DNA from 4 places in the Rouxiella badensis genome. Region 3 is predicted to be linked to each of the others. Evidence: predicted binding sites of a transcription regulator. Region 3 holds the regulator's gene; each other region holds the start of a gene.
What was found. Region 3 encodes PurR, which represses purine synthesis genes. Its sites were predicted from a motif close to CANGCAAACGTTTGCNTG; they were not measured.
Positions count from the first base shown of each region.

Region 1: a site for PurR is predicted at 1,384-1,401, ahead of purT (formate-dependent phosphoribosylglycinamide formyltransferase). Genes of this name have one in related genera too.
Region 2: a site for PurR is predicted at 1,596-1,613, ahead of guaB (IMP dehydrogenase). Genes of this name have one in related genera too.
Region 4: a site for PurR is predicted at 1,430-1,447, ahead of glyA (serine hydroxymethyltransferase). Genes of this name have one in related genera too.

Region 1 is NZ_CP114062.1:2,419,104-2,422,315, forward strand. Features, by position in the region: gene dbpA (ATP-dependent RNA helicase DbpA) at 1-878, opposite strand, end outside; gene cspE (transcription antiterminator/RNA stability regulator CspE) at 1,078-1,287, opposite strand; gene purT (formate-dependent phosphoribosylglycinamide formyltransferase) at 1,542-2,720, shown strand; gene O1V65_RS11190 (YoaH family protein) at 2,778-2,960, opposite strand; gene pabB (aminodeoxychorismate synthase component 1) at 3,111-3,212, shown strand, end outside.
Region 2 is NZ_CP114062.1:194,012-197,223, forward strand. Features, by position in the region: gene O1V65_RS01090 (glycoside hydrolase family 31 protein) at 1-93, shown strand, start outside; gene xseA (exodeoxyribonuclease VII large subunit) at 107-1,495, opposite strand; gene guaB (IMP dehydrogenase) at 1,676-3,142, shown strand.
Region 3 is NZ_CP114062.1:2,313,309-2,316,520, forward strand. Features, by position in the region: gene O1V65_RS10675 (C40 family peptidase) at 89-1,000, shown strand; gene cydH (cytochrome bd-I oxidase subunit CydH) at 1,144-1,233, opposite strand; gene purR (HTH-type transcriptional repressor PurR) at 1,569-2,594, shown strand; gene punR (DNA-binding transcriptional activator PunR) at 2,643-3,212, opposite strand, start outside.
Region 4 is NZ_CP114062.1:150,928-154,139, reverse strand. Features, by position in the region: gene glyA (serine hydroxymethyltransferase) at 71-1,324, opposite strand; gene hmpA (NO-inducible flavohemoprotein) at 1,709-2,899, shown strand; gene glnB (nitrogen regulatory protein P-II) at 2,991-3,212, opposite strand, start outside.

The DNA of each region.
Region 1 (3,212 bases), 110 kb from region 3:
CAGCTGCCGTTGGAGAAACGCACCAGAACGCGGTCGCGGTCGCGCTGCTCGAGGTCGCCGTTCAACGCCAGTACGCTAATGCCCTTGCTGGCCAGCGTATCGGCAATCTCCTGGCAATCGCGTTTGGTGTTACAGAAAACCACGCACGAGGTCGGCTGATACTGATAAAGCACCGCAGTCAGCAGCGACAAACGGCTGTGGCGGTCGGCTTCGATAAATACCTGTTCGATGTCGGCAACGTCTTCGCCACCCTCTATTTCCACGTTCAGCGGCTGACGCTGGAATTTATTGCTGATGCGCTCGATGCCTTCCGGATAGGTCGCGGAGAACAGCAGCGTCTGGCGAGACGGCGGCGTATAGCTCACCACGTCTTCGATATCTTCGCTAAAGCCCATATCCAGCATGCGGTCAGCTTCATCGAGCACCAGCACTTTCATCTGGTCAAGCTTCAGGGTGCCTTTGCGCAGATGTTCCTGAATACGGCCCGGCGTACCCACCACGATGTGCGGCTGGTGCACCAGAGAGTCAAGCTGTGGCCCAATCGGCTGGCCGCCGCACAGGGTCAGGATTTTGATGTTTTGGGTGAAACGCGCCAGACGACGCAGCTCTTTACTGACCTGATCCGCCAGTTCACGCGTTGGGCACAGCACCAGCGCCTGGCAGAAGAAATCGCCGACAGTAATTTTATCTAACAGCCCGATACCAAACGCAGCGGTCTTGCCACTGCCGGTCTTGGCTTTCGCGCGCACGTCCTGACCCAGCAGGATGGCAGGCAAAGAGGCTTCCTGAATTGGCGTCATTTGGGCGTAGCCCAGTTCTTCGAGGTTAGAAATTTGTTCGGATGGCAAAGTCAGTGTGGAGAAAGAATGCGTGCTCAAGGCGATAACTCTTATGTAAGGCGAAAAAAACGAAGCGGCGCAAGGCTATCAGCGCCATGTAATGCTTTAGATAATAACAGAGAAGGGGATATTGCGCCTTAGCGCTAATGACTGGAGTCAAAAAAACCCGCAACGCAGGCGGGTTTTAGAAAATCGTTATCTAATGATCAGTTGGCTTAAGTAAGCCAGAAGTGACTGATTACAGAGCGACGACGTTGGCAGCAGACGGGCCACGTGGGCTGTCTTGAATGGTGAACTCTACGTTCTGACCTTCAGCCAGGGTTTTGAAACCATCGCTGTTGATTGCAGAGAAGTGAACGAAAACGTCTTTAGAGCCATCAGCTGGAGTGATGAAACCGAAGCCTTTGCTTTCGTTGAACCATTTTACCTGACCGTTTAACTTACTCATTTTACTATCCTTTACTATTCAAAAAGCATCCGCCTCGATCGCGAATGCCCGACTATTAACGCACATTCGCGCCCCGCACGCAAATACTGGCGCAGGTGCGCAATCGTTTTCGTGGTGAGACTTTTTCCTATATAATGCCGCCAACTATTTTCGCAACGTCCTCTGTCACCGCAATCTGCCACGCAGAATGGGTGCCCAAAACGCGATTTTACGACCGATATTTTCATCACCGACAACGAGTTAGGTATCCAGCTATGTTAACCATTGGAACTGCACTGCGCACCGACGCGACCCGCGTCATGTTATTGGGCTCTGGCGAACTGGGCAAAGAGGTGGCTATTGAATGCCAACGTCTTGGTCTGGAAGTGATCGCCGTCGACAGATACGCCGACGCGCCTGCAATGCAGGTTGCCCACCGCAGCCATGTGATCAACATGCTGGACGGCGAGGCGCTCAAGCAGCTTATCGAGAAAGAGCGTCCTGACTTTATCGTCCCGGAAATTGAAGCTATTGCTACCAGCATGCTGGTTGAGCTGGAAAAGCAGGGTCATAACGTGGTGCCATGCGCCGAAGCAACGCGCCTGACCATGAACCGTGAAGGCATCCGTCGTCTGGCGGCCGAGACGCTGAAACTGCCAACCTCGACCTACCGTTTTGCCGATGATGAAGCCAGCTTCAAACAGGCAGTGCAGGAAATTGGTTATCCGTGCATCATCAAGCCGGTCATGAGCTCTTCCGGTAAAGGCCAGAGTCTGATCCGCAGTGGAGAAACGTTGCAGGCCGCGTGGGACTATGCGCAGCTTGGCGGCCGCGCAGGCGGGGGGCGGGTCATCGTTGAAGGTCTGGTGAAGTTTGATTTCGAGATTACCCTGCTGACTATCAGCGCCATTGACGGTATTCACTTCTGCGCCCCTATTGGCCATCGTCAGGAAGACGGCGATTACCGCGAATCATGGCAGCCACAGCAGATGAGCAGTCTGGCGCTCGAGCGTGCGAAAGATATCGCAAAAAACGTGGTGGAAGCACTGGGTGGACACGGGCTGTTTGGCGTTGAGCTGTTCGTTTGCGGTGATGACGTGGTGTTCAGCGAAGTGTCTCCTCGCCCACACGATACCGGCATGGTAACGCTGATTTCTCAGGACCTGTCTGAGTTTGCGCTGCACGTGCGCGCGTTCCTCGGGCTGCCAATCGGCACTATCCGCCAGTTCGGTCCCTCGGCTTCTGCCGTCATCCTGCCGGAACTGACCAGCAACAACGTTAGCTTCAGCGGTTTGGAGCAGGCTTTAGTGGGTTCTAATCAGGTGCGCTTGTTTGGCAAGCCGGAAATCAGCGGAAAACGTCGTCTGGGTGTTGCGCTGTCAATCGGCGATACCATTGAGCAAGCGGTTGAAACTGCAATCAAGGCAGCAGCAGCCGTGGTCGTTAAGGGTTAACGCCTGGCTTCTGGCCGTTGTGCAGTCGATGTGCAACGGCCAAATATTCAGTAAGGCTTATTCTTCGTCTTCATCGTCAAAGATAACCGTCACACGGTCACCCTTGTGGGTTTCACGAATCTCTGCCGCAACCACGGCAATCGCCTGACCACTGCTCATCCCCTCTTCCATTAACTGGCGGATACGGTCAGCGGCTTGCTGCTGCTCTGAGTGCGAAAGTGAAGGCATACCGGTCAACATGAATGTGTTCCTGTTCTATTTCTATAGTGAAGCGAGCTTAGCCGCACATTATACGCCTTAATTTGCCAATGACCTACCCACATCAAATCTATGCTAGGATCGGTTCGCCAGGAATTGCATTGTCACCGTGTCGGGAATTTTCAAAATACTATGCCATCCGTTCAATCCATTGATTTTTATAAATTAGATTATCAACCTGATGCGCTGCTCACGCGCTTTGCCTCCCTGTCGTCACTGCCTTGGGCCATGCTG
Region 2 (3,212 bases), 2.1 Mb from region 3:
CGCTGGCGCGGGCTGAACGTTGTTCTGCCCGTCGGAGAAACGCGCGAAGTATGGATTGAGGGCGAGAAGACCTCCAGCTATTTGCTGTGGTGAGGCCTGTTCTGCGTTAGTCGGTTTTTTTACTGGCGGCCGCGCGCTTGCGCGGTTTTTTCTCGACGGTGACTGATTTCACTTCGCTCTCGATCCAGCCGTCTTCCAGTCGAGTCTTGAGCATCGCGCCCGGTGCCGTCTGCGCGGTATGCTTCAGTAATTCCCCCTGCGGCGTGGTGGTCACGCTGTAACCGCGCGCCAAGGTTGCCAGCGGGCTAACCGCTTCAAGCTGGGTACAGGCGGTGCCAAAGCGCTGGCGACTGTCGCCGAGCTGCGCCGTCATCGCCTGCTGAAGACGATACTGTAACTTCTGCACCCGCTGCTGCATTTGATGAATGCGGCGCTGCGGCTGATGCTGGCTCAAACGCTGTTGCAGGCTCTGATCACGGCGCAGCAGACGACGAAGGTGATTTTGCATCGCCTCGTCCAGGCGGCTGCGCAGTTTGAACAGTGCGGTTTGCTGGCGTGCCAGACGCAGATGAGGATGCTGCTGCTGGAGGCGATGGTTGAGTCGCGTAAAGCGCTGTGCCATCTGCGCCAGATAGTAATCCATCGCCATTTCCAGACGCTGCTGCTGTGACTGAATCTGACGAAGCAGCTCAAGCTGGTTTCGGCTGATCAGTTCGGCGGCGGCCGAGGGAGTCGGGGCGCGCAGGTCGGCGACGAAATCGGCGATAGTCACGTCGGTCTCATGGCCGACGGCGCTGACAATCGGCAGACGGCTAGCGAAAATCGCCCGTGCGACGCGTTCGTCGTTAAAACTCCACAAATCTTCAAGCGACCCCCCGCCACGCCCGACTATCAGCACGTCACACTCGTTTCGTTGATTCGCGAGAGTGATAGCCCTGACGATTTGCAGCGGCGCGTCGACGCCCTGAACCGCCGTAGGATAAATCACCACCGGCAGAGACGGGTCTCGGCGTTTCAGCACCTGTAGGATATCGTGCAGCGCCGCGCCGCTGGCAGAGGTAATGACCCCGACGCATTGAGCCGGGGAGGGCAGCGGCTGTTTGTGTTCGGTGTCGAAAAGCCCTTCGGCGGAGAGCGTCTGCTTCAACTGCTCAAACTGCTGCTGCAACAGTCCGTCACCGGCAGGCTGCATGCTTTCGGCAATCAGCTGGAAATCACCGCGCGGTTCATACAGCGTAATCGACGCGCGAACCAGAACCTGTTGACCATTTTGCGGGCGAAAAGGGGTGCGGCGATTACTGTTGCGGAACATCGCGCATTTAACCTGCGCGCGCGCATCTTTTAGCGTGAAATACCAGTGGCCGGAAGAGGGCTGAGAGAAGTTTGAGATTTCGCCGGAGAGCCAGACCTGACCCATTTCGTTTTCCAGCAACTCACGGACCGTCTGATTGAGGCGGCTCACGGTAAAAATCGGTGGCGAAGAAGGTAGTGGCATGTGACCCAGATCAAATTCGAAAACAGAGACTTAATCAATCGATACTACAGGCACGTTCGAGGTAATCAAGAGTTTTTTATAAAAAATGTGAAATAGTACTAGAGCAAACGATTGAGTGCCTGTATACTCTCGCTGCAATATTTTATCTTTTCCGCATACCACCTTGGTGAGATATTGCCCATGCTACGTTTAAAGAAAGAAGCACTAACGTTTGACGACGTTCTCCTTGTTCCAGCCCATTCCACAGTTCTGCCTAACACAGCCGATCTCAGTACTCAGCTGACTTCTAAAATCCGTCTGAACATTCCTATGCTGTCTGCAGCCATGGACACCGTTACCGAAGCGAACCTGGCGATTGCCCTGGCTCAGGAAGGCGGGATGGGTTTCATCCATAAGAACATGTCTATTGAGCGTCAGGCTGAAGAAGTTCGCCGCGTTAAGAAGCATGAAAGCGGCGTTGTTGCCGATCCTAAGACCGTAACGCCAGCAACTACGCTGCGTCAGGTTAAAGAACTCACCGAAATCAACGGCTTCGCAGGTTATCCTGTGGTGACCGAAGGCAACGAGCTGGTCGGTATCATTACCGGTCGTGACGTGCGCTTCGTGACCGACCTGGACCAGCCAGTGACCGCGGTCATGACCCCGAAAGAGCGTCTTGTGACCGTTAAAGAAGGTGAATCTCGCGAAGTTGTTCTGCAGAAAATGCACGAAAAACGCGTTGAGAAAGCGCTGGTTGTCGACAGCCAGTTCCACCTTCTGGGTATGATCACCGTTAAAGACTTCCAGAAAGCAGAGCGTAAACCTAACGCCTGTAAAGACGAAAACGGCAGCCTGCGCGTAGGCGCTGCGGTTGGCGCAGGTGCTGGTAACGAAGAGCGTATCGACGCACTGGTTGCTGCAGGTGTTGACGTACTGCTGATCGACTCCTCACACGGCCACTCCGAAGGCGTTCTCGGACGTATTCGCGCGACGCGTGCAAAATATCCTGATCTGCAAATCATTGGCGGTAACGTAGCGACTGGCGAAGGTGCTCTGGCACTGGCTCAGGCTGGCGTGAGCGCGGTTAAAGTGGGTATCGGCCCTGGCTCAATCTGTACCACTCGTATGGTTACCGGCGTAGGCGTTCCACAGATAACTGCCGTCTCTGACGCGGTTGAAGCGCTGGAAGGCACCGGTATTCCGGTTATTGCCGACGGCGGTATTCGTTTCTCCGGTGATATCGCTAAAGCTATCGCGGCGGGCGCAAGCTGCGTGATGGTTGGTGGCATGCTGGCAGGTACCGAAGAATCTCCAGGTGAGATCGAACTGTACCAGGGGCGTTCATTCAAGTCTTACCGTGGTATGGGCTCACTGGGTGCGATGTCCAAAGGCTCTTCAGACCGTTACTTCCAGAGCGATAACGCCGCTGACAAACTGGTACCAGAAGGTATCGAAGGTCGCGTTGCCTACAAAGGCCGCCTGAAAGAGATAGTTCACCAGCAAATGGGTGGCCTGCGCTCCTGTATGGGTCTGACCGGTTGTGCTACTATCCAGGACCTGCGCACCAAGGCTGAGTTCGTTCGTATCAGCGGCGCGGGTATTCAGGAAAGTCACGTACACGACGTAACCATTACCAAAGAGTCACCAAACTATCGCATGGGTTCTTAATTTGGTTATTGGGGCTGCTGCGCTTCGGCAATACTGCGTTGAACTCAGGCTCAAAAATGCTCATTTACGC
Region 3 (3,212 bases):
GCAATTCGTGCTGTTTTGTCTCCCGCTTTTCGGGAATACTGGGACATCTTTTGATGTTTAACTTCGGCCTAATATTGGTAGCGACGCCATGCGTTTAATGTTTACGCTTTTTGTGCTGCTGTTTACCCAGCTCTTTTTGAATTTGGCGAATGCTTCGCCAAGTCATCGCGTCTCCGCCAAACAGGCCGAAACGCACGTAAGCCAGGCAAAGCCTGATGAGCGACGAAAGCGAAAGGTCGTCGCGAGAAGCAATAGAAAGACCAAGACTGTTCCGGTGAAAGAACAATCGAAAGCCAAAGAACACAGCAGGACGAAAGAGAAAGTGCACGGGAAGGCGAAAGTCGAGCACAAGCATCCTACCAGCACTAAACTCGTCAGGCACAAGGCCGAGAAGCCAACCGCTTCCAGGCTCGCAAGACACAAGGCAGAGAACTCGAAGAAAGAGATAAACTCGATTAGCCGTTCTCTGGCTGCTACCACTAACGTGGTCTGTGCGAAAGAAGGCAAAAAAGCCTACGGACGACACCGAAAGCATAAAACAAAAGAAGATACCTGCACCCCGTTAACGCTGAGTGCAGCGCACAAGAAAAAGTATTTGCATGCTAAAGAAACCGCGATGAACAAGCTGATGCACCAGGTCGGCAAACCTTATCGCTGGGGTGGAACCTCCCCGAATACTGGTTTCGACTGTAGTGGCCTGGTTTATTACGCGTACAAAGATTTAATGCGTATTAAAATGCCTCGCACCGCCAATGAGATGTACCATTTGCGCGATGCGGCCCCGGTTCCACGCGGTGAGCTTGAGTCTGGTGATTTAGTGTTCTTTAGAATTACTAAACGCGGCGCGGCGGACCACGTAGGTGTTTATCTCGGCAACGGTAAGTTTATTCAGTCACCGCGCTCTGGAGAAGACATCAAAATTAGTTATCTGGCAGATAACTACTGGCAAGACCACTACGTTGGTGCTCGCCGGGTCATGACGCCGAAAACGATTCGTTAAATAATGATTTCTCGCTTAACACCTGTGAATAGCATTTAACGAATGGTTTAAGCCTACCCCCTCTCGAGCGGGCGGTAAAATAGAAAAGGGCGATTTCTTTGATAAGAAATCGCCCTTTTTCGTTTCTGCCTGACGGCAAAAGATCAGTGCATGACGGCGGTAAAGCTGAATGCCACGATCGTCACCAGTGCGCACACCACGGTTATCAATGAGTATTTCAGATTGGTATCCACATAGACTCCTTGCCGGATAGAAGATTAAAAACCCTATATTTTATAAGCCTAAATATTTTGCGCGCTTTGCGTAAAAACGTCTACCGATCGTGCACCGATTTGCGCAACTTATCGCGAAAGCGCAAATTTGGCTTTCCCTTTCTTGAGATATAAGAGAAAATTAGCGGTTACCACGCTGTGTGCCCGGTCGGCGTTGTCCGACGCATCTTTCAGGATTCCTGAAACCACCCAACGAATTAACTGCTTAAAATGATTTATGCAGTTGAATGCACGCAGGCAAACGATTAACAAAAAACTAACGTGCTGAAAAGGGTTAGTTCAGGAGTGATTTTTACATGGCCACGATTAAAGATGTCGCTAAGCGCGCTGGTGTTTCGACTACAACGGTGTCGCACGTCATCAATAAAACCCGTTTCGTCGCCGAAGAAACTAAAGCTGCGGTTCGCGCAGCCATTAAAGATTTGCACTATTCCCCGAGCGCCGTCGCGCGTAGCCTGAAGGTGAATAACACCAAGTCCATCGGCCTGCTGGCCACCTCGAGTGAGGCGCCCTACTTCGCCGAAGTCATTGAAGCCGTTGAGAACAGCTGCTTCGCGAAGGGCTACACGCTTATCCTGTGTAACTCGCACAATAATCTGGAAAAGCAGAAAGCCTATCTGGCAATGCTTGCGCAAAAGCGCGTCGACGGCCTGCTGGTGATGTGCGCCGAGTATCCGGCCGAGCTGCTTGCCATGCTCGAGGAGTACCGTTCAATCCCGATGGTGGTGATGGACTGGGGCGAAGCGCAGAACGACTTTACCGACTCGATTATTGATAACGCCTTCGAGGGCGGATATCTGGCGGGTCGTTACCTGGTTGAACGCGGGCATCGCGACATTGGCGCCATTCCCGGTCAGCTGAACCGCAACACCGGCGGCGGTCGCTATCGCGGTTTCCTGAAAGCGATGAATGAAGCCAATATTGCCGTGCGTGATGAATGGGTGGTTCAGGGTGATTTCGAACCTGAATCAGGCTATCAGGCAATGCAAAAGATCCTCAACCAGAAGCAGCGACCGACGGCAGTGTTCTGCGGCGGTGACGTGATGGCGATGGGCGCGATTTGCGCAGCCGACGAAATGGGCCTGCGCGTTCCTCAGGATATTTCGGTCATTGGTTATGACAACGTGCGCAACGCGCGCTACTTCTCTCCAGCACTCACCACGGTACACCAGCCGAAAGAGCGCCTGGGCGAGATGGCCTTTACCATGTTGCTCGACCGCATTATTAGCAAGCGCGAAGTGCAGCAGACCATCGAGGTGAAACCCAAGCTGGTTGAACGCCGCTCCGTGGCCGACGGTCCTTTCCGCGACTATCGTCGTTAATTCTCGCTTTTCTGCGCTCCTCTCACGCCCGCCTTCGCGGGCGTGAGGCTATCTCAGCCATTCTTGATTCAGCGTTTCACTGTCCCCGAGATACTCCAACAACCAGTCTAGCGCCGGGGAATGATTTCGCTGGTCCCACGTCAGACAACACGGGCTTTCCGGAAACACGTTGGCAAGATTAAGCACTGCCAACCTTTGTTGCGCAATCCACGGCGCAACCCTATGTACTGGCAGCATGCCAACGCAGAGCCCTTCACAAAGGCAATCAATGGCGCAGGTCCAGTCCGGCACGACCAGACGACGCTGGTTGTCCAGCGTCCAGGTGTCGCGTTTGGGCAAATTTCTGGAGGTATCCTCTATACACAGCGCCGGATAAGGCCTCAGCGCATCATCGTCCAACGCCCTATTTTGTGCTGCCAGCGGATGCGTGGCGCTGACCACACAGTGCCAGGGTAAAGTCCCCATGTCCCTAAAGCTGAAACGCCCGCCGACCGGCACCGCGCTGGTGGCACCGATGGCGACGTCTGCACGATCATCGGCCAGCGCGTCCCAAACGCCGTTGAACACCTCTCCTTGAATCAATAACTCGGTGTCGGGGAAAGCGCGATAAAAATCGAC
Region 4 (3,212 bases), 2.2 Mb from region 3:
GAATATAAAAAATCGGCCATAAAAAAACCACGTCCGGGGACGTGGTTTTTCGGGCAAAAAAGCAGGAAGATTATGCGTACACAGGATGACGTGCGCAGATATCCAGAACTTTTTGCTTAACGCGCTCGATGGTCGCTTCGTCGTTAATATTGTCCAGAACGTCGCAGATCCAGCCAGCCAGTTCACGAACCTCAGCTTCTTTGAAGCCACGACGGGTCACAGCTGGGGTACCGATACGCACACCAGAGGTTACGAACGGGCTCTTAGGATCGTTAGGCACGCTGTTTTTGTTCACGGTGATGTTTGCGCGACCCAGTGCAGCGTCGGCTTCTTTACCGGTCAGGCCTTTGTCAACCAGGTCCAGCAGGAACAGGTGGTTGGAAGTCCCGCCAGAAACCACTTTGTAACCGCGCTCAAGCACCACTTCAACCATCGCTTTGGCGTTGATAGCAACCTGCTGCTGGTAAGCTTTGAACTCAGGTTCCATCGCTTCTTTCAGCGCGACGGCTTTACCTGCGATCACGTGCATCAGAGGACCACCCTGACCACCCGGGAACACCGCGGAGTTCAGTTTTTTGTACAGGTCTTCGTCGCCGCCTTTAGCGAGGATCAAACCACCGCGTGGGCCAGCCAAAGTTTTGTGCGTGGTGGTGGTCACGATGTGTGCGTGTGGAACCGGGTTAGGGTAAACGCCTGCGGCAATCAGACCCGCTACGTGAGCCATATCAACGAAGAACCATGCGCCGATGCTGTCTGCGATTTCACGCATTTTAGCCCAGTCAACGATACCGGAGAACGCAGAGAAGCCGCCGATGATCATTTTTGGTTTGTGCAGTTCTGCCTGACGCGCCAGATCTTCGTAATCAATCTTGCCGCTTTCGTCGATGCCGTAAGGCACAACGTTATAAAGCTTACCGGACAGGTTAACCGGAGAACCGTGAGTCAGGTGGCCGCCGTGTGCCAGGTTCATACCCAGAATGGTGTCGCCCGGTTGCAGCAGCGCGGTGTATACCGCGAAGTTAGCCTGTGAGCCGGAGTGAGGTTGAACGTTTGCGTAGTCAGCACCGAACAGCTCTTTCGCGCGGTCGATAGCCAGTTGCTCAACGATATCAACGTATTCGCAGCCACCGTAGTAGCGCTTGCCCGGATAACCTTCGGCGTATTTGTTGGTCAGCTGTGAGCCTTGAGCCTGCATAACACGTGGGCTGGTGTAGTTCTCTGAAGCGATCAGCTCGATATGTTCTTCCTGACGTACAACTTCCTGCTCCATTGCCTGCCACAGCTCGGCATCATAATCGGCAATGTTCATTTCACGCTTTAACATCTGCATCTCCTGACTCAACAAACTTAAAAAAAACGCCCCAGATGGGTTCTGGGCAACAGTGTAAACTGTTTTTACCCCCTTGGCATAGTCTCAGTCGCAGGTTTTTAAGCAAACGATTGGCTTCAGCTGGGGCAAGGCTTTGATCTGAGATACACAAAGCCCGTTCAAGGGACTTTTCTTCATTCTTGCATGCAAATATTTCAGCTTTGTGAGCCAGCACGCAGCGTGCTGCTTCTCCTTTTAATTTCTAAGGGTATTTACAAACTACGGCCCCGGTAATAACATGCATTTAAAATGCATCTTTAAGTTTAACGATTTTTAACCGTGAAACATTCAACCGAAAAGTGGCTTAACGCCATTGGACCGTGCCCTCAGGAGCTCTTCATGCTTGACAGTCAAACTATCGCTATCGTCAAATCTACCCTTCCCCTTCTTACCGCTACCGGCCCGAAACTCACCGCACATTTTTATGACCGACTTTTCACGCATCATCCCGAACTAAAAGACACGTTTAACATGAGTAACCAGCGTAACGGTGACCAACGCCAGGCGCTGTTTGACGCCATCTGCGCCTATGCGACCAATATTGAGAATCTTGCCGCGCTGCTTCCCGCCGTCGAGCGCATCGCACAGAAACACACCAGCCTGAACATTCAGCCTGAACAATATCAGGCGGTGGGCACTCATCTATTAGCAACGCTGGACGAGTTGCTGAGCCCGGGTCAGGAGGTGCTGGATGCCTGGGGAAAAGCCTACGGCGTCCTGGCAGAAGTGTTTATTCAGCGCGAATCCGCCCTCTATCAGAACAGCGCCGATCAAACCGGTGGTTGGACAGGCACCCGTGCGTTTCGCATCAAAGAGAAAAAACCACAGAGTTCACTGATAACCAGTTTTGAGCTGGAGCCGGTCGATAATTTGCCGGTCGCCGGATTCAAGGCCGGTCAGTACCTGTCGGTTTACGTGCAGAGTGAAAAGTTTGAGAATCAGGAAATTCGCCAGTATTCGCTGACCCAGTCCCCGAACGGCAAAACCTATCGTATTGCGGTGAAACGGGAGTCCCATGGTCTGGTCTCCAACTACCTGCATCAGCAGGCGCAGGTGGGCGATAGGGTCTGTCTCGCGCCGCCGCACGGCGATTTCTGTCTCGACGTGACTCCGCAGACCCCCGTCGCGCTTATCTCAGCTGGCGTTGGCCAAACCCCGATGCTGAGCATGCTCAACCAGCTGGCGGCACAGCATCATCGGGCACCAATTCAATGGATCCACGCCGCAGAAAACGGCCAGGTGCACGCCTTTGCCGACGAAGTGAAGGGTTTAGAGAAGGGGTTGCCGCTGCTGGAAACGCAGGTCTGGTATCAGCATCCTGACGAACAAGACAGGCCGGGCGAGGACTATCAGCATAAAGGCTTGCTCGACCTTTCGGCGATAAAAGACCGTCTGGTGCCTGCCGGAATGCAGTTCTATCTTTGTGGTCCTGTCGGTTTCATGCAGTTTGCCGCACGCCAACTGATTGAAACAGGCATTGACGCTGCCAACATTCACTACGAATGCTTTGGCCCACATAAGGTTTTATAGGCGAGTTCAGGGCTGAACAGCCGGAGGCGATGAAAGGGTCTGCGAGCAGAAAACGGGGGCCGGTCGGTGACGACCAGCCCGCAAAGAGCGCTTAGATAGCCTCTTCGTCCTGTTCGCCGGTACGGATACGAACCACGTTCGCGATGTCGAATACGAAAATCTTACCGTCACCAATTTTGCCGGTCTGCGCGGTGGTCATGATGGTTTCCACGCAGGTGTCCACGATATCGTCAGCCACAACGATCTCGATTTTAACTTTAGGCAGGAAATCGACCATGTACTCAGCACCACGGTATAGCTCAGTGTGGCCTTT